DNA from 3 places in the Bacillus sp. 2175 genome. Region 1 is predicted to be linked to each of the others. Evidence: predicted binding sites of a transcription regulator. Region 1 holds the regulator's gene; each other region holds the start of a gene.

Region 1 (8,098 bases):
TCGCCTCTAACGTATCTGCATTTTGAGAAGGAACAAATTGAACATTTAAAGTCTTCGGTACATACCCTTTTTTCGTATCTTCATTTTTACTTGCGCTTGATTCCTTCGTTCCACAGCCACTTAATAATCCCGCTGCTAGTACAACTGTTGTGCTCATTGCAAAAACTTTTTTCAACATATTAATGCCTCCATTTTTCATTGTTATAAAATAACCTTTCATAAACATGAAGAAATATATCACATATTTTTACAAATAATTGATTATTTACAGAATCTTTACACATTCTATACACTCACATTAAAATTCTCTTCACATATTTGATATGATGAATTGGAAGATAACAATAGAAAAGGTGAGTCATATTGGAACAAAATCAAACTGTAACTTTAAACATCTTATTAACAAGCGATATACATGGCACTGTTTATCCTATTCACTACCAAGATAACTCCCCAGCAGAACTTGGTTTAGCTAAAATTTCTACTCTTATAAAAAAAGAACGTTCCCAAAATACAAACGTTCTTTTAATTGATAATGGCGACTTTATTCAAGGAACACCATTTACTTATCATTATGTTACATACGAAAAAAACAAAAAAAACCCAATGTCCTTATTAGCGAATTACTTACAGTATGACGCTGCAATTATCGGCAATCATGAATTTAATTACGGGATGGATATATTAAATAATGCTGTGACTACTGCGAACTTCCCGTACCTATCAGCAAACATTTTAGATAAAAACATAAAGAAACCTTATTTCGGAAAACCTTATATAATCAAACAGATTGAATCCAATATAAAAATTGCTATTTTAGGGGTAACAACACATGCCCATCAACTTAAGAATTTGCACTACCCCCAAGTGTCAAAAAACGTTATTCTTTCTAAAAAGCTAGCTAGAAAGGATGACATTTTTTATGAATCTTTCAATTCAAGATGAATTACAACTATTTTCTGAAGAGCTGTATCGTCATTTAACCCCTTCTCTTTTGGAAGAACTCGCTAAAGAATTAGGTTTTGTAAAAAGAAAACGAAAGTTTTCAGGAAATGAATTAGCTACCATATGTATCTGGGTCAGTCAACGTACAGCGAGTGATTCTCTCGTTCGACTATGCAGTCAATTACACGCCGCCACAGGCACTCTTATGAGTCCAGAAGGACTCAATAAACGCTTTGATAAAAAAGCGGTTGAATTTTTGAAATATATTTTTTCTGCATTATGGAAAAGTAAACTTTGTAAAACATCAGCCATTTCAAGTGCAGCACTCACGTATTTTCAACGAATCCGTATTTTAGATGCGACGATTTTCCAAGTACCGAAACATTTAGCACATGTATATCCTGGGTCAGGTGGTTGTGCACAAACTGCAGGTATCAAGATTCAATTAGAATATGACTTACACAGCGGACAGTTTTTAAACTTCCAGGTAGGTCCTGGAAAAAATAATGATAAAACATTTGGAACAGATTGCTTAGATACCTTACGGCCGGGTGATCTGTGTATTCGTGATTTAGGATATTTTTCATTGGAAGACTTAGATCAAATGGATCAACGTGGCGTGTGCTATATATCAAGACTTAAGTTAAACCATACCGTCTATACGAAAAATCCATTTCCAGAATACTTTCGAAATGGGACAATCAAAAAACAGTCACAGTATATCCAAGTTGATTTAGAGAACATTATGCACACGTTAAAACCAGGACAAACGTATGAAATAAAAGAGTCGTATATTGGCAAGAATCAAAGATTATTTACAAGAGTAATTATCTACCGATTAACAGAGGAACAAATACTGGAACGTAGAAAAAAACAAAGCTATACCGAAAGTAAAAAGGGGATTACATTTTCAGAAAAGAGTAAACGATTAACGGGTATCAACATATATGTTACGAATACGCCTTGGGAAGTGGTTCCGATGGAACAAATCCATGATTTTTACTCCCTCCGCTGGCAGATCGAAATCATATTTAAAACGTGGAAATCTCTATTTCAAATTCATCATTGGCAAACTATCAAACAAGAGCGATTAGAATGCCATGTGTATGGAAAACTCATTGCCATTTTTATATGTTCTTCCACGATGTTTAAGATGCGCCAACTTCTGTTGCAAAAGCACAAAAGAGAACTAAGCGAATATAAAGCAATTGGGATGATTCAAGATCATCTATCCCTGTTATATCAAGCGATACAGAGAAACACCCGTATAATAACAAAGGTTTTAATCCGCCTGTTTACCCTACTAAAGAAAAATGGCCGGAAATCCCATCGATATGAGAAGAAAACTATCTTTGATATTATGGGTGTTGTCTATGAGTATAATGGATTGAGAAAACAAAAGAAAGCTGCATAAGAAAAAAATGAAACCCGTTAGGGTTTATTTCGTATGCTCATTTTTAAGAGGATTATACTGTTTAAAAGTTTGTTCATTTCAATTAATGGAAAACCGTAGAGTTTCTATCCTTAAGTTGATGGGCATGGGGTAACAACACATTACATACCAAATTGGGAACAGTCCCATCACATTAAAGATTTACTATTTGAAGATGCATTAAAGACTACAAAAGAATGGGTTTCTTATATTCGCGAACATGAGAAACCAGATTTACTAGTCGTAGCGTATCACGGGGGAGTTGAACGAGATTTACAAACCGGGGTACCGACTGAAGTGTTAACAGGAGAAAACCAAGGATATGCAATGTGCCATGAAATTGAAGGCATAGATATCTTATTAACAGGCCACCAACACCGGGAAATTTCTCACACAATGGCTAACGGTGTAACAATTTTACAGACCGGATGCAATGGACACTCAGTTGGAAAAGTAAAAGTAACATTCGAAAAAACGAAACATAAATGGGTGAAAAAAGAGAGTTCTTCTGAATTATTATCTGTACAAGGATTTGAGGCGGACCAAGATGTACTTTCATTGGTAGCCGATTACGAAAAGAAAACACAAAAGTGGCTTGATCAACCTATTGGAATCATTCAAGGGGACATGCAAATTTCAGATGCTATGCAAACTCGTTTGCATGATCATCCTTTTATAGAATTCATAAATAAAATACAGATGAATATAGCTAATGTATCAATTTCTTGTACAAGTTTGTTCCATAATACATCTCCAGGTTTCCCGGAACATGTAACAATGCGTGATATCGTTTCTAATTATATTTATCCAAACACATTAAAAGTAATTAAAATAACTGGAGCAGATATAAAAAATGCTCTTGAACTCTCTGCTTCTTATTTCACATTAAAAACAGATGGATCAATCACCATAAGTCCTACCTACATAGAACCAAAGCCACAACATTATAATTATGATATGTGGGAAGGGATTTCATACGTATTAAACATTTCAAAACCAATTGGTGAAAGAGTAGAATCTTTACAGCATAACAGTGCTCCTCTTAATATGAATGAAGAATATGACGTTGTAATGAATAATTATCGTGCAAGTGGCGGGGGAAATTTCTTTATGTTTCAAAACAAACCAGTAGTAAAAGATATACCCACAGATATGTCTGAACTTATCGCTAATTATATATTGGAACATAAAACGATAGAAGCAACAGTTAATAACAACTGGAAAGTTATTAAATAACGATTTTTACAAATAAAAAAGATGGGCTTCGCCCATCTTTTAATTTAATTTTGCATTATCTTGCTTTTTTAAAGCTTTTAATTTCGTCGGTGTAACATCTGTACCTTCTTCGTTAACAACTTTAATACCTTTAAGTTCGTTTAACATATTTTGACGAAATCCTTTTAAATATTGTTCACGTAGCGATTGACGCTCACGTTGCTCTTCTTCAGTTAAACCTTCAGCTTTTGCTTTTTTCGCTAAGAAGTTAATGCGTTCAACGAGTTCGTGATTAATCATCTCGAATCCCCCTTCTAATCAAAACTGATTATTATCATACAATAGTTACTCTTCTTTATCAAGCAATTGCTTCGTATACTCTACATATCTACGATGTACAGTCGCCTTTGAAACATTATGACCAAATCCACGTAATGTTGCTGCAATTTCTTCAAACGTGAGTTCACTTTTTCGCAAACGTACAATTTCCTCAATTGGCACTTCTTTTTTCTCTCTTCCTACACTTAAATGACGATTTTTTAAATTTTTTTCTGGACGATAACCTTTTTCTACTGCACGTTGCATACCTCGTTTAATTTTCATATTATGAATCTTTCTTTGATATTCTTCAACAATACCAATAATATCTAATACCATCGAATCAGAATCCGACAATTGTAATTCACCGTTATGTGTATGCGTATATACTTTTATGCCTTCTTTATGTAAACAATGCATTAACGCGATCTTCGCATTTCCTCTACCAAGACGCGTTTCATCTTGTATAAGTAACACATCAATTTGTTCGTCTCGAATTGTATCCAACACCTCTAATATACCGTCACGTTCAATTGTATATCCACTAGCCTGCTCTTCAATCACCTTAGTAACATTCATTTGATAGCGCTCAGCTAAATGCAATAATTCATCTTTTTGACGTAATAATGATGTTTCTTGTGCTTCTTTCGTTGTACTCACACGTGCATAAATAATTGCATTCATTTTGAACCCCTCTTTCTCCCTATTATTTCCCTATAGTGTAACATAAATCCGCCATTTGTTCGAACTTATGTTTGTAGAATGTTTTTTCACATGTTATACTTATTAATAAGAAAAATGAAAGAAAACGAGGTGTTAGAAAAAATGGAAAAGTTAACGAAACGCCAGCAAGACATTCTCGACTTTATTAAGCTAAAAGTACAAGAAAAAGGATATCCACCTTCCGTACGTGAAATTGGTCAAGCAGTCGGCCTCGCTTCTAGTTCTACAGTGCACGGACATTTATCACGATTAGAAGAAAAAGGATACATTCGACGCGATCCAACAAAACCACGTGCCATTGAAATTTTAGGTGAAGACCGAATGGATACGGAAACACAATCTGTTATTCAAGTTCCAATTGTCGGAAAAGTTACTGCTGGTTTACCAATTACAGCGGTCGAAAGCGTAGAGGAACATTTCCCACTTCCAGCTAGTATTGTTGCTGGAGCAGACCAAGTGTTCATGTTACGTATTTCTGGAGATAGTATGATTGAAGCTGGTATTTTCGATGGAGATTTAGTTGTTGTTCGCCAACAACAGTCTGCATATAATGGTGAAATTGTAGTCGCTTTAACAGAAGATAATGAAGCAACTGTTAAACGTTTCTATAAAGAAAAAGACCATTTCCGTTTACAACCAGAAAATTCTTCATTAGAACCTATCATTTTAAAACAAGTGTCAGTTATCGGGAAAGTAATTGGCGTATATCGTGATTTACATTAAAAAATAATAAAAAGAAGATAATTACCTTATTTATATACGGTAATTATCTTCTTTTTTGTATTTTGATAGATTTCCATGCATTCTATTTCTTATTAACGAGTTTTAATCGTCACATCTCCAGCAGCCGTTTTACCACTAATCTTTTTACTACCATTTCCAATTGTTACGTTTTTATTTTCTTCATTAAAAATCGTTACATCTCCGGCAGCACTTTGCCCAGTAATTACCGCATCTTGTGGTTTTTCCGATAAAGTAATATCTATATCTCCCGCAGTTGAACTTGCTTCTAGATTATACTTAGAATCATGATCTTGAATATTTATTTCCCCACTTGTTGTTTTTGCGGTCACTTTCCCTAATACCTTCTTAAAATTCACCTCACCAGCTTTTGTCGATCCCTCCACATTCTTAGCCGTTATTTGTTTCAACTCTACTTCTCCAGCAAGTGTTCTAACACTTACGCTATCACTTTTCACATCACTCATCTCGATTTGTCCAGCAGATGAATTTACTTTTACATCTTGGTAAGAGCGTTCGGGCACAAGGAGAGTCAATTTAGACGTTTGAAACCTAAAATCGTAAAAAGAAAAATCAAATGAAGCACCTTTTTCTCTTTCCCCAATAACTTTTAATGTGTCACCATCTTCTGCGATACGAATCTCTTGTTTACGTACATCTCCTGATTGCTTGATATAAAAAGAAGAGTCAGGAGATTTTTGGACAATAATATCCCCGGCATCTAACTTAACTTCTATATTTTTTAATGTTTCGTTTTTAATTACATTTTCTTTATCGCCTTTTTTAGCAGTTTGTACTGCTTTTTCATATGTTTGGGAAATTCCTATTACTCCAATAATGATACAAGCAATAGCGATTAAAAATAGTTTTTTCATCATTTACTCTCCTTTTATCATTTTGAAGTTCCATATTACATATCGTACACACAATCTCTTAAACCACTTTGTACTATAAAAAGCGATAATACATAACAATAAACCTACTCCAACAAACGTTATACTAACGAAAAGATCCAACCATATAAAAGTACCCATAAATACTTTTCCAATAACGAAAAATGGTGTTACTACACTAGCAATACCACCGATCCAAAAAGAAAATATAAAAGCAATAATTGCGACTAACGGTCCTAACACAATAATAAAATTAAACAAACTAAGTCCAATCGCTGCCATAACAGCTCTTGTCACATTTGAAGTCGATGGATTTTTTTTCATTTCATCGAAGCGATACATCGCAAGTAATTCTTTCGCTATTACTTTCGGAGAACCAAGGCCTTGTATTATTTCTGATTCAGTTTTCCCCTCTTCTAGTCCAAACTGAAAGTGCTCTTCATAATCCAATAAAATATCTTGCCTCTCTTCCTCTGGTAACTTTCTAAGATAACTTGATAATTCTTTAAGAAACCCTTCTTTACTCATCCCATTCCACCCCTTCAATAATTTCTTGTACCCCTTTCGCAAAATCACACCATTCTGTTACTAACAAATGAAATTGCGTCTCCCCTTGCTCTGTTAATTGATAATATTTACGAGGTGGCCCTTCCGTAGATTCCTTTAAATACGTTTGAAAATACCCTTCTTTCGTCAAACGACGTAATAAAGGGTATACTGACCCTTCCGATATTAAAAATTTATTAGAAATTTGCTGAACAAGTTCATAACCGTAACTATCTTTACGTTTTACAAGTGCTAATACACAAAGTTCAAGCACACCTTTTTTAAACTGAACGTTCAAGTGCCATCCTCCTTTCCTATCTTAGTACTGTTCAATGCACAGTACCTATCTTATCCATAATATACCACTCGGTATTGTTTATTGCAAGGTACTAAGCTATATTTATTTCCAAAATTTAGAAAATGAACTAACGAAATCCTGAATAAGACTATGTTATAACTAAGCAGCATTACGTTAATATCATTGAGTAATGATTCGATTCACAAGCCACAAACTTACAGCCTTGCAGATGAGGACGTAAAAATCATTGGTCGCGTTGTACAAGCAGTAAAGAATTATTAAGTTATAGCACAAGTGATTTAAAAAAAGATAAAATCAATTCTTTTGAAAAGATTTTCTTAGTAACATGATTCAAAATAACCAAAAATAATCCATTGCCTAGTAGTTAATATATCCAATAACTTCACTAAAAAAGCCCTGATACCGTAGTATCAAGGCTTTTTCATTTCACAAATTATATAAAACTTACGTTTATCTGATAATGTTTTTCTATGATATCACTACTTGTTATTAATTCGTGGCTTTTATGTGGCTTTTTTCATTTTGCAACCACATAAAAGTGTAATAATTGGGAATTAAAAAACCCTTGATACGAGTTGTATCAAGGGTTCAAGCCTCTTAGTATAGAGACATATATTGATCGCGTTCCCATTGGTGAACTTGTGTTCTAAATATATCCCACTCAATCTCTTTCGCTTCGATGAAGTGCTCAAGTAAGTGTTCTCCTAGTGCACCGCATACTACTTCATTAGATTGTAATGTAACTAATGCTTGCGCTAATGTTGCTGGTAAGTCAACGATACCTGCTTCTTCGCGCTCTTCTTTTGTCATTACATAGATGTTACGATCTACTGCTGCTGGTGGAGTTAATTTGTTTTTAATTCCATCAAGACCTGCAGCTAATAATGTAGCCATTACTAAATATGGGTTTGCAGCTGGGTCAACACTACGTACTTCTACGCGTGTACTAATACCACGAGATGCAGG
Region 2 (8,098 bases), 1.4 Mb from region 1:
ACATCTTTTCGAGTGTGGGGTAGAGTGGGAAATGCGGTAGATATCGGACAGAATAGTTGGATACCTGAAAAACATGTAATTATTAAGCAACTATAGAAGCTATATTTTTTTGAGAATTATATAAAGAGCCTTCTTACTATGCATAGTAAGAAGGCTCTTTATATTTAAAAATGAAAATACATGATACATAGTCAACTCATATGAAATGAATTACATGTAGAAAACACACTGTTTTCACAATGACTGTGTATAGTTAATTTGCATAATGATAAAAGTGAGGTATTTGAATTGAAAAAGAAGAAAATATTTATTGGAACAATTATTTCATGCATGATGCTAGCATTATCTGCATGTGGTTCCTCAGACAACGTAGTAACATCAAAAGTAGGAAATGTTACAGAGAAAGAATTAAGTAAAGAATTACGACAACAATATGGAGAAAGTACTTTATATCAAATGATGTTAAGTAAGGCATTGCTAGATAAATATAAAGTTTCAGATGAGGAAGCAAAAAAGAAAGTAGAAGAAGCAAAAGATAAAATGGGTGAAAACTTTAAATCGACTTTAGAACAACTTGGGTTGAAAAATGAAGATGAATTAAAAGAAAAAATGAAGCCAGAAATTGCATTTGAGAAAGCAATTAAAGCAACAGTTACAGATAAAGATGTGAAAGATAACTATAAACCAGAAATGAAAGTAAGTCACATTTTAGTGAAAGATGAAAAAACGGCTAAAGAAATAAAGGAGAAAGTAAATAATGGTGAAGATTTTGCTGCCTTAGCAAAACAGTATTCAGAAGATACTGGTTCAAAGGAACAGGGCGGGGAAATATCTGGTTTTGCCCCTGGACAAACAGTGAAAGAATTTGAGGAAGCTGCGTATAAATTAGATGCAGGCCAAGTAAGTGAGCCGGTTAAAACAACTTACGGTTACCATATTATTAAAGTGACGGATAAAAAAGAATTGAAGCCATTTGATGAAGTAAAGGATAAAATTCGTAAAGATATAGAACAACAAAGACTACAAGATACGACAGGTAAATGGAAACAACAAGTAGTCAATGATTTATTGAAAGATGCTGATATTAAAGTGAATAATAAAGAATTTAAAGATACATTTAAATTTCTAGAAAAGAAATAATGACTGTAATCATAATTAGAAAAGGGAACTCATATAGAGTTCCCTTTTTCTAATTAGTGTGTGAGTTATAAATAGATAGTAAGACAATACAATATTACATTTAAATATTAAGAATTACAATGGAAAATTATGGATTATAATTATTTCAACGAAAGTGGATATTCTACGGTTTTCATTATGCAAGTTTATTACATATATTTACTCTTTAATAATGGATATCGAACATAATTTAAAAAATAATACATATAATGTTTTTGAATAAATATTTAACATGGATAATTAGTAAAAAGCTGAGCATTCGATTGGAAAGGATGTTCTTTTTCATATGAAAATTTTAGGATAAAGAATGAATCGTTTTAAACGCGTCATTTACCACATCAATAAATTAAGGTGGTGGAGAATATATGAAAGTAATCTTTCAAGGAGAGGGCGGCGCGAAAATTTTTGAGTCATATGATGAAAATGTAAGTGATTTATTAGCTATATTAAAAGAAACGAAAGGGATTAAAATCGGGATGGTTGAGTATAAAGTGTTAAAGTACGAACTTAATTATTTTCGTCATCCGAAAAAAGCGGATACAGAGAGAGAGTTACATATAATAGTACAACCTAAGTATATGTAATAAAATATAATAATAAAAATCATTGATTCAGTTTTGTAAAGTTCCATAGAGTATGTAAGAAAAGAGAGTGTTGTAAATGCTCTCTTTTCTTATGCTTTGTGAGTTCGTTCATCATAGTATATGTTTTCAGTTATAGATGGTTAATAAACGATAAAAATTTAAAACTTTTTCGTTTAGGCAGGGATTTTATATTTAAGTAAATAAATATACTATGAAGTATTTTTTATACGAATACTGGAGGAGTATAAAATGAGTTTAGCAAGTTACATAGGCTGTAATGTAGAAATTCCGTTAACGGATCCGGATTCTAATAATCTAATTGTTTTTGGACCGTGTTTTTCAGATGAAAGTATGCTTGAAATTGTACAAGATTATCATTTCCAAACAAATTACACATATGAGGTTTCAACTAGTTGGGGAATTGAACTTGTCGAGTGGCAAAATGTAAAGGAAAAAAAGAAGCGAAAGAAAAACTTTTAACTTTATGGAAGGTTATTTGGAAGATAGAGACTATTTCGAATTATTTAGTTGTTGGGTTGGTGATGAAGATAAGGAACGAGTAGGGGAATTGAACTTAAAAATATAAATGCTAACTTAAATATGTACATTAACGCTTGAATAAATATGTACATTTTCAATTGGATTCTCCATACTGACTCTGAGGTGGTTAGTATGTATATTAAGCTAGATATTCAAACAGAATTTGAGGTTAAAAGTCTTTCAGACTTACCAAATTTTAAAAAACTAATGGGGAACTTAAAAATGAAGATAAATAAAAGTCAATTAGCCAGAGAATTGAATGTGGATCGGCGTACCATAGATAAGTATTTGAATGGTTTTACACCAAAAGGGACAAAAAATAAAACATCGAAAATCGATACATATTATGAAGTGATTGCAGCTCTTTTATCTAGTGATTCTAAACAAATCTTCTACTACAAACGAGTGTTATGGCAGTATCTAACAGACAATCACGGTTTAAAATGTTCACAGTCTGCATTTCGTGCTTATATTAATAGAAAGCCTGAATTTAGAACATATTTTGATGAGGGGAAGCGTATTTTATCAGGTCATTCAGTGGGTGTCCGTTATGAGACACCTCCAGGAGAACAAGCTCAATTAGATTGGAAAGAAAGCATACGATTTGAAACCAAAAGTGGCGAAATCGTATATGTGAATGTAGCTGTACTTTTATTGTCCTACTCGAGATTTAAAGTTTTTCATTTGAATATTTCAAAATCACAAAGTGTTTTAATGTCATTTATGACAGAGGCATTTGAAATGTTTGGTGGTGTACCGAAGGTAATTGTCACGGATAATATGAAGACGGTAATGGATGAAGCTCGAACAGAACACTTTACAGGAACGATTAACAATAAGTTTGCCCAATTCGCTCAAGATTTTGGATTTAAGGTACAACCTTGTATCGCAGGGCGACCAAATACCAAAGGGAAAGTAGAAGCGCCAATGAAACTTCTAGACGAAATTCATGCTTATCAAGGAAGATTCACTTTTGAAGAATTACATGAATTTGTGCAAAAATTATGTGCAAGAATTAATCAAACATTTCATCAAGGGACTGGTAAGATTCCAGTGTTTGCCCTAAAACAGGAAAAGAATCTCCTACAACCACTCCCGAAGAGCGCGATAAGAGATTCCTATATGATTAAGCATAAACTTGTAAAAGTTAATACATCAGGCATGATATCTTACAAATCGAATCAATACTCAGTTCCAGCTGAATATCAAGGTAAAACCGTCGGTTTACAAGTATATGATAATCAAATATATGTTTATCATAACATGAAGTTAATTGTACAACATAAAATCAGCCAATCTAAGCTCAATTATAAAGAAGAACATTATAAAAAAGCATTGGCTAAGTCACTACCTAAATATCCGAACATTGACAATTTGGCGAAACAAAATTTATCAGTAATTGGTGAGGTATATAGAAATGAAGAATAGCTATCAACAATTAACAACAAACCTAGAGTATTTAAAATTAAAACAAATGGCACAACATTTAGGTGACGTAGTCGATTTTAGCATTAATAATGAATTATCCTTCGTAGAGACACTTGTTAAACTGACAAACTATGAGATTGATGTACGAGAACAAAATATGATTCATTCTATGGTGAAAATGGGCGCATTTCCTCATAGAAAGGAGGTTGATGAGTTTGATTTCGAATTCCAGCCGAGTATTAATAAACAACAAATCTTAGATTTTATTTCTCTACGTTTCTTAGAGCAACAAGAAAACATAGTATTTTTAGGACCTAGTGGTGTTGGTAAGACCCATTTGGCCACGTCTATTGGTATAGCAGCAGCTAAAAAGCGAACAAGTACTTATTTTATTAAATGTCATGATTTACTTCAAAATTTAAAACGTGCCAAGATTGAGAATCGCCTAGAATCTCGTTTAAAGCACTATACAAAATACAAATTACTTATTATTGATGAAATTGGGTACTTGCCTATTGATCCGGAGGATGCAAAATTATTCTTTCAATTAATCGATATGCGTTATGAAAAGCGTAGTACCATCCTAACGACCAATATCAACTTCAAGTCTTGGGACGAAGTATTCCAGGACCCTAAACTCGCCAATGCCATACTAGATCGTGTCTTACATCATGCCACGGTGGTCAGTATTGTAGGACAATCCTATCGAATTAAAGATCATTTTAGCAAAGAAAATGATTGATTTTGTACATGCTTAAACAAGCGAAAATGTACATGTTTATCTTGACATTTACACTTAAAAATAAATCATTTTAATATAGATGAATTATGTATTCCAGAAAGAACATTAGTTAGGATAGAAAAATAAGCTTTGAAATATTTTTTAGAAAAAGGCGATTTCACTTTGGGTGAAGTCGCCTTTTAGTTGTTATATGCATGTTATATAAGAAATGAGAAGTTTATTTGATAAAGGAAAAAAGTATGGAGATAAATAAAATTATGTTTTTTGTTAAGAAATAATAAGTATGGCTCTTCTCAAAAGAACGTAAGTTCGTGTATAATAGGAACGAATGTTCTTTTAAGAAGTAACCTAATTATAGTTTAGAAGTAAATTCGAGTTTAGTAAGTATTAAAAATAACTAAGGGATAGTATGGCTAAATAAATGTATAAATGATCAAGGAGATAAAAAATGAACGATGTAAAGATACAAAAAGAAGAAAGAGAGTGGGTTCCGTTTACAGTAATGTCCGAACGACTTTTAAATATGAGAAAGATTATTGGAGAGAAATTAAAAGTACAAAAACCGCTTTTAACAAATGAAGCAAAAGAGAGAATTTCTGATAAATTATTAACGTCATTACTGTCTGAGAAAGAAATATTGGTAACATATTTTGAAGATGGTTACATACTAACAAGCTACATGACTGTTGTACATATCAATCCGGTAAAACAAATTGTAATTTGTACAGACGCTTTTTATAAAACTTACGTATTTAACGCTATGGATATTATTGAAATAACGTAAAAGAAGCTGAGTATTAAATGGCAGCTTCTTTTATTTCTGATTTATGAGACAAATAATACAAGAAAAAGCAGCTAGCTTCGTGCTAGCTGCTGAGCCCCAGGGAAAGGGAGAAAAAGATAGGGTACTCCAAAATCGACAAGAGCTGTCAAACAGCCTGATTATAGTATAGACAAATTAAAATTTTCTATACAGAAAGTTGAACATAAGATTAGGCTGTACCCACTTGGTTTTGATCTGCAAGGTCAGAATCAAATGTATTGGTCGCGCTAACACCGCTAAAAGTATTAACAACAAAACCAACGTTTGATGCGCCGGAACCATTATAAGCTTTCGTATTTTCTTTCGGAGATACGTTGTAGAAATCACCTAAGTTAAATGATCCATTGCTATTTTGTACAACTAAATTTCCTACAACTGATGGCATAATTTTCACCTGCTTTATAATAAGTTGTTAACATTACTATATGGAGTTATAGTTCAGATGGTTCATACAATAAAAATTGTGGAATAGTAAAACGTTTGGAGCGTGGATTTCAATAAAAGTGTGTTAAAATTAATATAATAAAGTTGAGTAATTTTTTAAAAAAATTTGTATAATTGATATATATGAAAATAAAGGAGGCAAAATGTAATGAAAGATATTATGAAAAAAGTTGATTTAACAGATGCCAAATCAAGTAATCTTGTTGCACTAATTTATAGTAATGAAGTTATATTAGTTGAAGACGCATTTTGTCCAAATGAAATAAAATTAAAGTTTAATGAAATTGCAATTTTATCTGCAATTAAAACAGCTCATATTGCGAAAGTGTCTATTAGGAAAGAACTTGAAGCGCTTTTTCATGATACGGGTGTTATATTAGTGAAACAAAATGTTGATTATGGTAGTAGCCAATCTATTACCATGCATTTTGAGCAATTTAAAAAATTGCAAGATGAGATTGAACATTTAAATAAGAGTATGTAATAAAGCAGCTAAATAAAGGTTCTATCATAAAGGTGGAATGTGTTGTGTTGAAAAAGTGGTTTAGAAATTATTTGGGTGAATCGCATTGTAAACATAAATATATTTTTATTAAGATGCAGGATAATGAGGATTTTAAAAAAGGTACATTAGGTGTAGTTTATATTTACCAGTGTGAGAAATGTGGAAAAGAGAAGTTGAAATATAAAAATAATAATGAAATAAACAATGAATTTTTAGATATATAGCAAAAAGTAACCATGATGGTTACTTTTTTGTTTATGTATGCAATATCAAAACTATTACTAAAGTATGAGTTGAGTTGATACTATAGTAAATCGCTGAATAAAAATGAAGAGAGTAAGATATAGGGAAGGAGGATGAGGGAAATGAAGCGAAAAGAAATTAGTAAATCTGTAATTATTACAGGCGTGACACAAGGGTTAGGACGTGCGATGGTTGATCGATTTCATGAATTAGGGTGGAACATATATGGTTGTGGACGTTCAAAAGATAAAATTGAAGAACTAAAAAAACAGTACAGTAAAATACATGATTTCCAAGTAACTGATGTTTCAGATTCTCAGCAAGTTAACAATTGGGCAAATTATATACTTAATAGACATACGGCTCCCAATCTGATAATAAATAATGCATCAATTGTAAATCAAAATGCACAACTTTGGAAAATTACGGCTCAAGAATTTGAAAATGTAATGAATGTAAACGTGAATGGTGTAGTAAATGTAATAAGAGCATTTGTTCCCGCAATGGTAGCTAGGAAAGAAGGAATTATCATTAATATGAGTTCTAGTTGGGGGAGAGAAGGTGAAGCTGAGCTTGCGCCATATTGTGCCTCGAAATTTGCAATTGAAGGTATCACTAAATCTATGGCCCTGGAATTACCCCATGGCATGGCTGTAGTTGCTTTAGATCCTGGAGGGAGTATTAATACTCCAATGCTGAAGTCATGTGCGCCACAATATATAAATGAATCGCCTACACCTGAAACTTGGTCACATAAAGCGATTGAATATATATTGAATATAACAATAGATAAAAATGGAGATTCATTGACATGCCCAGCATGCGTATAAAAAGCACCTTTAAGGTGCTTTTTATATTAGTAGCACATTATATCATTCACAAAATTACATCTGAAAAATAAAATAAAAGATTAAGGGTGAGATTTGTTTGTTTTGAAAGCTTTAGAAAATATTTGAATAGGTGATAAAAATGAATCCAAGCAGTTTAAAAGTGACAGGGGCATGGTTTCAAGTGGGAGGGAATCTTACAGCTGCTATTGGAACGACAAGAGGATTTATTGGAGAAGAGAAAGTTGAATCGGATCTTGTTATTGTAGGAAGCTCATTACAAGCCCTCGGATATATATTACAAATCATTGCGAGCAAGTATGATGATGGGGAAGAAAAAAGAGAAAATCAAAATATAGGCTTAGAGAATCAAAGTAAATTACTTGATCAGATAGGAATTGAGTTATTAGCATTAGGCAATATATCAAATGTAATAGGAACATATTTTAATATAAATGAACAATTGAAAGAAAATGATTATCTTATCATTACAGGGAACAGTTTACAATCGATCGGTGCTTTTTTAGGAGTAGAAGCAGCTTTGGTGGATATAAATGTATTACAGAAAATTATTATACTGGGTAACTCCATGCAAAGTTTAGGGGCTGGATTACAAGCGTATCAAGGTGTTTTAAATGTATTGAAAGATGAGAAAGAAAATAAAGATAATATTTTTGATAAGAAGGATGAGAGAATCATTGCACTCATTGGTATTTGGATACAAGCGATAGGAACGTTAATTTCCGCAATTGGAATAACTGCAATAGAGGAAGAAAATAGGCT
Region 3 (8,098 bases), 490 kb from region 1:
CGATTAAACGTCGTTATCCAATTGGGAATGTTATTGTATTTCCGGTACTTGTACAAGGGGAGTCAGCGGCTCCCTCGATTGTACAAGCGATTCGTACAGCGAATGAAATGGGAGAGATAGATGTACTAATCGTTGGTCGTGGTGGAGGTTCTATTGAGGAATTATGGGCTTTCAATGAGGAAATGGTTGCAAGAGCAATCTTTAAGAGTGAAATTCCTATTATTTCGGCAGTAGGCCATGAAACGGATTTTACAATCGCAGATTTTGTTGCAGATTTACGCGCGCCAACACCGACTGCAGCAGCTGAGCTGGCAGCACCTAACATTATAGAGTTACAAGAAAAGGTATTACAAAGAACTCTGAGATTGCAAAGAGCAATGAGAGAGTTAGTACATAAAAAAGAAGAAAAACTACAAGTGTTGCAAAAATCGTATGCGTTCCGTTATCCAAGACAAGTATATGAGCAAAAGGAAGAGCAATTAGATAGAGCGCTAGAACAGCTTGTTTTAGCGAAAGAGCGCTATATTGATAAAAAGGTGAATCAGTTAAAGCAACTTTCATTTTATTTAGAGAAGCACCACCCATCTCAAAAAATTATGCAAACGAAGGTAGCTGTTGAAACGTTGCAAAAGCAATTACAACGTGAAATGCAAACGTTACTTCAAACGAAAGAATTTGCCTTTGTAAGAGCTGCTCAAAAACTTGAAGCGTTAAGTCCGCTTAAAGTAATGATGAGAGGGTACGGGCTTGTATATGATGAAGAGAAGCAAGTGTTAAAAAGTGTGAAAGATGTAAGCCTTGGAGATGCTGTTTCAGTTCAATTACAAGATGGAATACTAGATTGTAGCGTATCAGGCATAGAGGAGCGTGAATTGAATAATGGAAAATAAATTAAGCTTTGAAGAGGCAATTTCGCAACTTGAGCATCTTGTTTCTAAGCTAGAACAAGGTGACGTACCTTTAGAAGAAGCGATTTCTTATTTTAAAGAAGGTATGGAATTATCTAAGCTTTGTGATGAGAAGCTGAAGAATGTACAAGAACAAATGGCAGTTATTCTTGGGGAAGATGGAGAGCTTGAACCGTTTACTGCTTTAGGAGATGAAGCATAGTGACGATTGCTTTTGATACTTTTTTGAAAGAAAGTAAAACTTTCGTAGAAGAAAAACTTGTAAGCTATGCAAATGAATTACAATGTCCAAATGTACTTCGTGAAGCGATGGCATATTCTTTGGAAGCGGGTGGAAAACGTCTCCGCCCGTTACTTTTGTTTGCAACATTACAAGCGTTTGGGAAAGAAAGAAATCTTGGAGTAGGTGCAGCTTGTGCTCTTGAAATGATTCATACATATTCATTAGTTCATGATGATTTACCTTGTATGGATGATGATGATTTAAGAAGAGGAAAGCCCACAAATCACAAAGTATTTGGTGAAGCGATGGCAGTTTTAGCAGGAGATGGCTTATTGACGTATGCTTTTCAAGTTATTATGGCATATGAGCAAAAAGAAATTTCTGCCGAAAAAAAAGTAAGACTTGTACTTGAACTTGCAAAAGCAGCAGGACCAGAAGGAATGGTTGGCGGACAAGTGGCAGATATGGAAGCTGAAGGGAAACGCCTTACGATTGATGAATTGGAGTACATCCATAAACATAAGACCGGAAAACTGCTTGAATTTGCTGTACTTGCGGGTGCGATACTTTCTGATGCGACAGAAGAGCAAGAAGAAAAGTTGCTTACGTTTGCCAAATATATCGGTCTAGCTTTCCAAATTCGAGATGATATTTTAGATGTCGAAGGAACTGAAGAAGAGATTGGAAAACCGATTGGTAGCGATCTTTCTAATGAAAAGAGCACATATACAACGTTGTTTACTGTAGATAGAGCAAAGGATATTTTAGAAGAAACAATTGCAGAAGCAAAAGGTGCGATTAGTTCCTTGCAATTACAAGATGAATATTTACTATCTATTTGTGATTTGATTGCAAAACGTAATAACTAATATAACAGCGTTTTCATTTGTTGAGTCATTCATCATTTTATGATATAAATGTAGGAAAAGGTTTTTCTTTTCTTGTTATTGGCAAAAATATATGTAGATTACATTGCCGTTATCACTTCGTGTTAGCGGCTATTTTTTTCATCGCCTAAAGAAATATGGTTTATAATAGGATTAGGGCGCAATAGACTGGTTAATAGCGGGACAAGACGAAAAATAGAAAAGAGAATTTCTTGTTTTGTGTAAATGTTTTTTATAATATTTGACATGTTGACAGATTATGAAATGAAAGTGAGTGATCCATGTGGATCTAACGCAAATTCAAAACCCTAGTTTTTTGAAAGATATGTCTATCAGTGAACTAGAGGGATTGAGTGAGGATATTCGTAAGTTTTTAATTGAAGAGCTCTCTCAAACAGGTGGACATATTGCACCTAATTTAGGTGTAGTAGAACTCACAATTGCTCTGCACAAATTATTTGATAGCCCGCAAGATAAATTTTTATGGGATGTAGGACATCAATCCTATGTACATAAAATTTTAACTGGACGTGCGAAAGAGTTTGGTACATTAAGGCAATATCAAGGTCTATGTGGTTTCCCGAAACGTTGCGAGAGTGAGCACGATGTATGGGAAACTGGTCATAGCTCGACTTCGTTATCGGCTGCAATGGGAATGGCTCTGGCACGTGATTTAAAGAAAACGAAAGAATATGTTATACCAATTATTGGAGATGGTGCTTTAACAGGCGGAATGGCTTTAGAGGCATTGAACCATATTGGACATGAAAAAACAGACATGATTGTTATTTTGAATGATAATGAAATGTCAATTGCACCAAACGTTGGTGCGCTTCATAATGTGCTCGGTCGTTTACGTACCGCAGGAAAATATCACTGGGTAAAAGATGAATTAGAGTATATATTAAAGAAAATCCCAGCAGTTGGCGGGAAAGTGGCTGCGACAGCAGAGAAAATAAAAGATAGTCTTAAATATTTACTAGTATCTGGTGTCTTTTTCGAAGAGTTAGGCTTTACATATTTAGGTCCAGTCGATGGGCATGATTATGAAAAGTTATTCGAAACGTTGCAATATGCAAAGAAAACAAAAGGCCCAGTGCTTGTTCACGTTATTACGAAAAAAGGAAAAGGTTATAAACCGGCTGAGAGTGACGTTATTGGAACTTGGCATGGAACAGGACCTTATAAAATTGAATCAGGTGACTTCGTTAAGCCGAAAGAAGTTGCACCAGCATGGAGTGCTGTCGTTAGTGAAACAGTACTTAAGCTAGCGAGAGCGGATGAGCGTATCGTAGCAATTACACCTGCAATGCCTGTTGGATCAAAACTTGAGAAATTCCAAAAAGAATTCCCAGATCGTATGATTGATGTAGGTATTGCAGAACAGCATGCTACAACAATGGCAGCAGGTATGGCAACGCAAGGAATGAAGCCATTCTTAGCGATTTATTCAACATTTTTACAAAGAGCATATGACCAAGTTGTTCATGATATATGCCGCCAAAATTTAAATGTTTTCATCGGAATAGATCGCTCGGGATTAGTAGGAGCAGATGGTGAAACGCATCAAGGCGTATTTGATATCTCATTCTTACGTCACTTGCCGAATATGGTGCTTATGATGCCGAAAGATGAAAATGAAGGGCAACATTTAGTTTATACGGCGATGCAATATGAAGATGGACCAATCGCATTGCGTTATGCTCGCGGTAATGGACTTGGCGTTCATATGGATAAAGAATTAAAGGCGATTCCAATCGGTACGTGGGAGACGTTAAAAGAGGGGACACAAGCAGCTATTTTAACGTTTGGTACGACAATACCAATGGCAATGGAAGCAGCTGAGCGTCTTGAAAAAGCTGGGGTTTCAGTGAAAGTAGTGAATGCTCGCTTTATTAAACCAATGGATGAAGCATATTTACATGATCTTCTAGGAAAGAATATACCGATTTTAACGATTGAAGAAGCTTGTTTAATCGGTGGTTTTGGAACAGGAGTAGTTGAATTTGCATCTGAAAATGGTTACCATAGTGCATTAGTTGAACGAATGGGTATTCCAGACCGCTTCATAGAGCACGGAAGTGTAACAAAATTATTAGAAGAAATTGGTTTAACGACAGATGCTGTTGTAGACCGTATTCATACAATGATTCCATCAAAACAAAAAAGGGCGTAACAAATGAGCGTAAAAAAAGAAAGAGTAGATGTACTATTAGTAGAGCGAGGACTTATAGAAACGCGTGAGAAAGCAAAGCGCGCCATTATGGCCGGACTCGTATATGCAAATGAGATGAGACTTGATAAGCCAGGAGAGAAAATCTCGCAAGATACTGAGATTACGGTGAAGGGACAAGTTATGCCGTATGTAAGTCGTGGTGGTTATAAACTTGAAAAGGCATTAGAGACATTTCATCTTGATTTACAAGATAAAGTTATGATAGATATTGGTTCATCAACTGGTGGCTTTACAGATTGCGCGCTTCAAAATGGAGCGAAATTATCTTATGCATTAGATGTAGGATACAATCAACTAGCGTGGAAATTACGTCAAGATGAGCGTGTTGTTGTAATGGAACGAACAAACTTCCGTTACGTGACACCGGCAGACTTAGAACGTGGTTTACCTCAATTTGCAAGTATTGATGTTTCATTTATATCATTAAAGCTTATACTGCCAGTTTTAAAAACAATGCTTATGCCTAACGGAGATGTAGCAGCGTTAATTAAACCGCAGTTTGAAGCTGGAAGAGAGCAAGTTGGGAAAAAAGGTATCGTTCGTGATAGAAAAGTACATGAAGCTGTTGTAGAAATGATTGTCGAGTTTGCTTTAAAAGAAGGCTATGATGTGGAAGGTTTAACATTCTCACCAATTACGGGTGGGGATGGTAATATTGAATTTTTAATTCATCTGAAATGGCATGGTGAACGTGAGAATGGCGAAAATCATTCTCCGATTTCTATAGAGCAAGTTGTTACAGAAGCGCATGACGTTCTAAAACAAAAAGGGAAAGGGGAATAACATATGTTGTTCCTCTTTTTGCTGTAATTGTATAATGATTGTAAAAACAATTGTGTACAAGAAACGAATTATAAGTTAACATAAATAAGTGAAGTATACCAATGTTTAAACTATGGTAAGAGATAGTGTGAGGTGCAAATGTATGAATAAAGGTCAGCGCCATATTAAAATCAGGGAAATTATTGCAAACAAAGAAATTGAAACACAAGATGAATTAGTTGATATTTTACGTAATGAGGGATTTAATGTAACGCAAGCAACAGTATCGCGCGATATTAAAGAACTGCACTTAGTGAAGGTGCCATTACATGATGGGCGCTATAAATATAGCTTGCCAGCAGATCAACGATTTAACCCGTTACAAAAATTAAAACGAAATCTAGTGGATTCATTTGTAAAATTAGACACGGCAGGACATATGCTTGTGCTAAAAACATTGCCTGGTAACGCTCATTCACTTGGAGCACTTATTGATCATTTAGAGTGGGATGAGATCATCGGAACCATCTGTGGTGATGATACTTGCTTAATTATTTGCCGTACACCTGACGATACAGGTGTTGTCTCTGATCGTTTCTTAAATATGTTGTAACAAAAAATCTTGTTTGCTTTCCATCGTAAAGTGGAAAGTGAACAAGATATTTTTATTGGTTAAAAATATGAATTTTCAATTGTAATATAATATTTTGTTTGCATAAAGTTAAAAAATAGATGGATTGACCCGTAAAACAAATGTTTGGTACAATGAAGCGGGTTAGAAGAGTATATACATACAAATATATAGCATGATTATTTGAATGAAGAACTGAGAAAATCCTTTAGTAAGGGATTATTTTATAACGAGGTGAATGGGGCATTGTTATCGGAATTATCGATTAGAAACTTTGCTATTATTGAAGCATTAAATATTTCTTTTCAAAAAGGTTTAACGGTTTTAAGCGGTGAAACAGGGGCCGGAAAATCGATTATTATTGATGCAATTAGTTTACTTGTAGGTGGCCGTGGGTCAGCAGAATTTGTTCGATATGGAACAGAAAAGGCTGAGATTGAAGGGCTATTTTATGTTGAAGATGAGAAGCATCCATGTATTGAAAAGGCAGAAGAGTTAGATATAGAAATAGAAGATGGTATGATTATTTTAAAGCGTGATATTGCTGCGAACGGGAAGAGTGTATGTCGTGTAAATGGGAAGCTTGTTACACTTAGCATATTAAAAGAAATTGGGAAAACACTTGTTGATATTCATGGACAGCACGAAACGCAAGATTTAATGAATGAAGAACGACATCTGTTTATGCTTGATCACTTTGATGGGGATCGAATCGTTAAACAATTAGACATATATCAAAACGTATACGCTGACTATGAAAAATTAAAAAAACAATTGAAATCGTTAAGTGAAAATGAGCAACAAATGGCACATCGCTTAGATTTAATTCAATTTCAGCACGAGGAAATTCGCAAGGCGGATTTAAAGATGGATGAAGAAAATGAATTAACTGAGGAACGATTGCAAATTTCTAATTTTGAAAAGATTTATAAAGCGTTAGGTGATGCATATCGTTCTTTAAGTGCCGACGGACAAGGATTAGATAATGTAAGAAGTGCAATGGGGCAAATGGAAAGTATTACACATTTAGATGAAGTGTATCAAGAGAATCATGATTCAATTGCAAATAGCTATTACTTATTAGAAGAGGTTGCCTATCAACTGAGGGAAAAGCTCGATATGATGGAATATGATCCAAATCGTTTAGATGAAATTGAAACACGTTTGAATGAAATTCGTATGCTAAAGAGAAAATATGGAAATAATGTAGAAGAGATTTTAGCGTATGCTGATAAAATTGAACAGGAAATTTTTACGATTGAAAATAAAGACGTTCATATTGAAACGACGAAGAAACAGTTGAAGGAATTAGAAAGTGTTATTATGAAAGAAGCAACGTTGTTAAGTGATATGCGTCATGAGCTTGCAGAACACCTTACAAATGCAATTCATCAGGAATTAAAAGAATTATATATGGAAAAAACGAAATTTGAAGTGAGAATTATGAAGAGAGAAGGAAATGCAGAAGAGCCCCTTGTGGAAGGTGCGCCGGTAAGACTTACGGCGGATGGTTACGATCATGTGGAATTTTATATTTCAACGAACCCAGGAGAGCCGCTAAAACCACTTTCAAAGGTTGCTTCTGGCGGAGAGTTATCTCGTATCATTTTAGCTTTAAAAAGCATTTTTTCTAAGCATCAAGGGGTTGCATCTGTTATTTTTGATGAAGTGGATACGGGTGTAAGTGGCCGGGTCGCACAGGCTATTGCGGAAAAAATTTATCGAGTATCAGTAAACTCGCAAGTACTTTGTATTACGCACTTACCTCAAGTAGCTTCAATGGCGGATTCACATTTATTTATTCGAAAACAAGTAGCGAATGATCGGACAATTACATCAGTTACTGTTTTAACTATGGAGGATAAAGTAACAGAAATAGCTCGAATGATTTCTGGTGTGGAAATCACAGATTTAACGACAGAGCATGCGAAAGAATTACTTACGCAAGCGCATCATTTTAAACAGACAGCAGAGGCTATCCAGTAATGGATAGCTTTTTTTCTCAAATGACGATTTCTTAATTCTTCCGGTTATAAATAAAGCACTGCAAGGAGAGATTAAAAAGTGAAGCCAAGAGGCTGAATGTGGGGTAGGAGCGAGGAGAGTGAACAAGTTGAAATTAGAAAAATTTCGAAAAATAATAGGTCTTTGTCTCCTTGTTTCTTTAGTTTTTATTGGATGTTTTAAACCGCTTCGAACGTTTATTTCATCACCGAAACAACTTGTTGTTTTTGAAGGGCAACAATCAGAAATATCATCATTACCAGTTTTCAAAGCTTCATCCACAAATCGTCATGTATTTACAGTGAGTTCGAATGAACAAAAACAAGGACTTATGGTAAATTCTCATCAAAATGGTGAAGCTGATATGGTATTTCAGCTTGCTGGTTTTCCAGTGAAAAAAGTAAATGTGAAAGTGTTAAAAGATTTTAAAGTGATTCCAGGTGGACA

The links. The regulator LexA, encoded in region 1, represses DNA repair genes until DNA is damaged. The targets are predictions, from matches to a motif close to CGAACATATGTTCG.
Region 2: a site for LexA is predicted at 4,772-4,785, ahead of ACXKY9_RS11000 (YolD-like family protein). Genes of this name have one in related genera too.
Region 3: a site for LexA is predicted at 5,763-5,776, ahead of recN (DNA repair protein RecN). Genes of this name have one in related genera too.

Annotation. Positions count from the first base shown of each region.
Region 1 covers NZ_CM173819.1:3,457,956-3,466,053, forward strand. The annotation lists gene ACXKY9_RS17875 (phosphate/phosphite/phosphonate ABC transporter substrate-binding protein) at 1-178, opposite strand, end outside; partial or broken gene ACXKY9_RS17880 (metallophosphoesterase) at 364-861, shown strand; gene ACXKY9_RS17885 (IS4-like element IS231C family transposase) at 923-2,359, shown strand; partial or broken gene ACXKY9_RS17890 (bifunctional metallophosphatase/5'-nucleotidase) at 2,486-3,613, shown strand; gene ACXKY9_RS17895 (DUF896 domain-containing protein) at 3,653-3,892, opposite strand; gene ACXKY9_RS17900 (YneB family resolvase-like protein) at 3,938-4,594, opposite strand; gene lexA (transcriptional repressor LexA) at 4,736-5,356, shown strand; gene ACXKY9_RS17910 (DUF4097 family beta strand repeat-containing protein) at 5,449-6,252, opposite strand; gene ACXKY9_RS17915 (DUF1700 domain-containing protein) at 6,253-6,795, opposite strand; gene ACXKY9_RS17920 (PadR family transcriptional regulator) at 6,788-7,111, opposite strand; partial or broken gene ACXKY9_RS17925 (LexA family protein) at 7,274-7,393, shown strand; gene glnA (type I glutamate--ammonia ligase) at 7,730-8,098, opposite strand, start outside.
Region 2 covers NZ_CM173819.1:2,055,918-2,064,015, forward strand. The annotation lists gene ACXKY9_RS10970 (glycoside hydrolase family 25 protein) at 1-96, shown strand, start outside; gene ACXKY9_RS10975 (peptidylprolyl isomerase PrsA) at 289-1,140, shown strand; gene ACXKY9_RS10980 (hypothetical protein) at 1,545-1,763, shown strand; gene ACXKY9_RS10985 (KH domain-containing protein) at 2,013-2,243, shown strand; gene istA (IS21-like element IS232 family transposase) at 2,436-3,731, shown strand; gene istB (IS21-like element IS232 family helper ATPase IstB) at 3,721-4,473, shown strand; gene ACXKY9_RS11000 (YolD-like family protein) at 4,922-5,257, shown strand; gene gerPF (spore germination protein GerPF) at 5,466-5,681, opposite strand; gene ACXKY9_RS11010 (hypothetical protein) at 5,889-6,224, shown strand; gene ACXKY9_RS11015 (hypothetical protein) at 6,269-6,469, shown strand; gene ACXKY9_RS11020 (SDR family oxidoreductase) at 6,611-7,318, shown strand; gene ACXKY9_RS11025 (DUF6944 family repetitive protein) at 7,458-8,098, shown strand, end outside.
Region 3 covers NZ_CM173819.1:3,944,019-3,952,116, reverse strand. The annotation lists gene xseA (exodeoxyribonuclease VII large subunit) at 1-890, shown strand, start outside; gene xseB (exodeoxyribonuclease VII small subunit) at 880-1,110, shown strand; gene ispA ((2E,6E)-farnesyl diphosphate synthase) at 1,110-2,000, shown strand; gene dxs (1-deoxy-D-xylulose-5-phosphate synthase) at 2,302-4,194, shown strand; gene ACXKY9_RS20350 (TlyA family RNA methyltransferase) at 4,198-5,037, shown strand; gene argR (arginine repressor ArgR) at 5,180-5,629, shown strand; gene recN (DNA repair protein RecN) at 5,894-7,633, shown strand; gene spoIVB (SpoIVB peptidase) at 7,752-8,098, shown strand, end outside.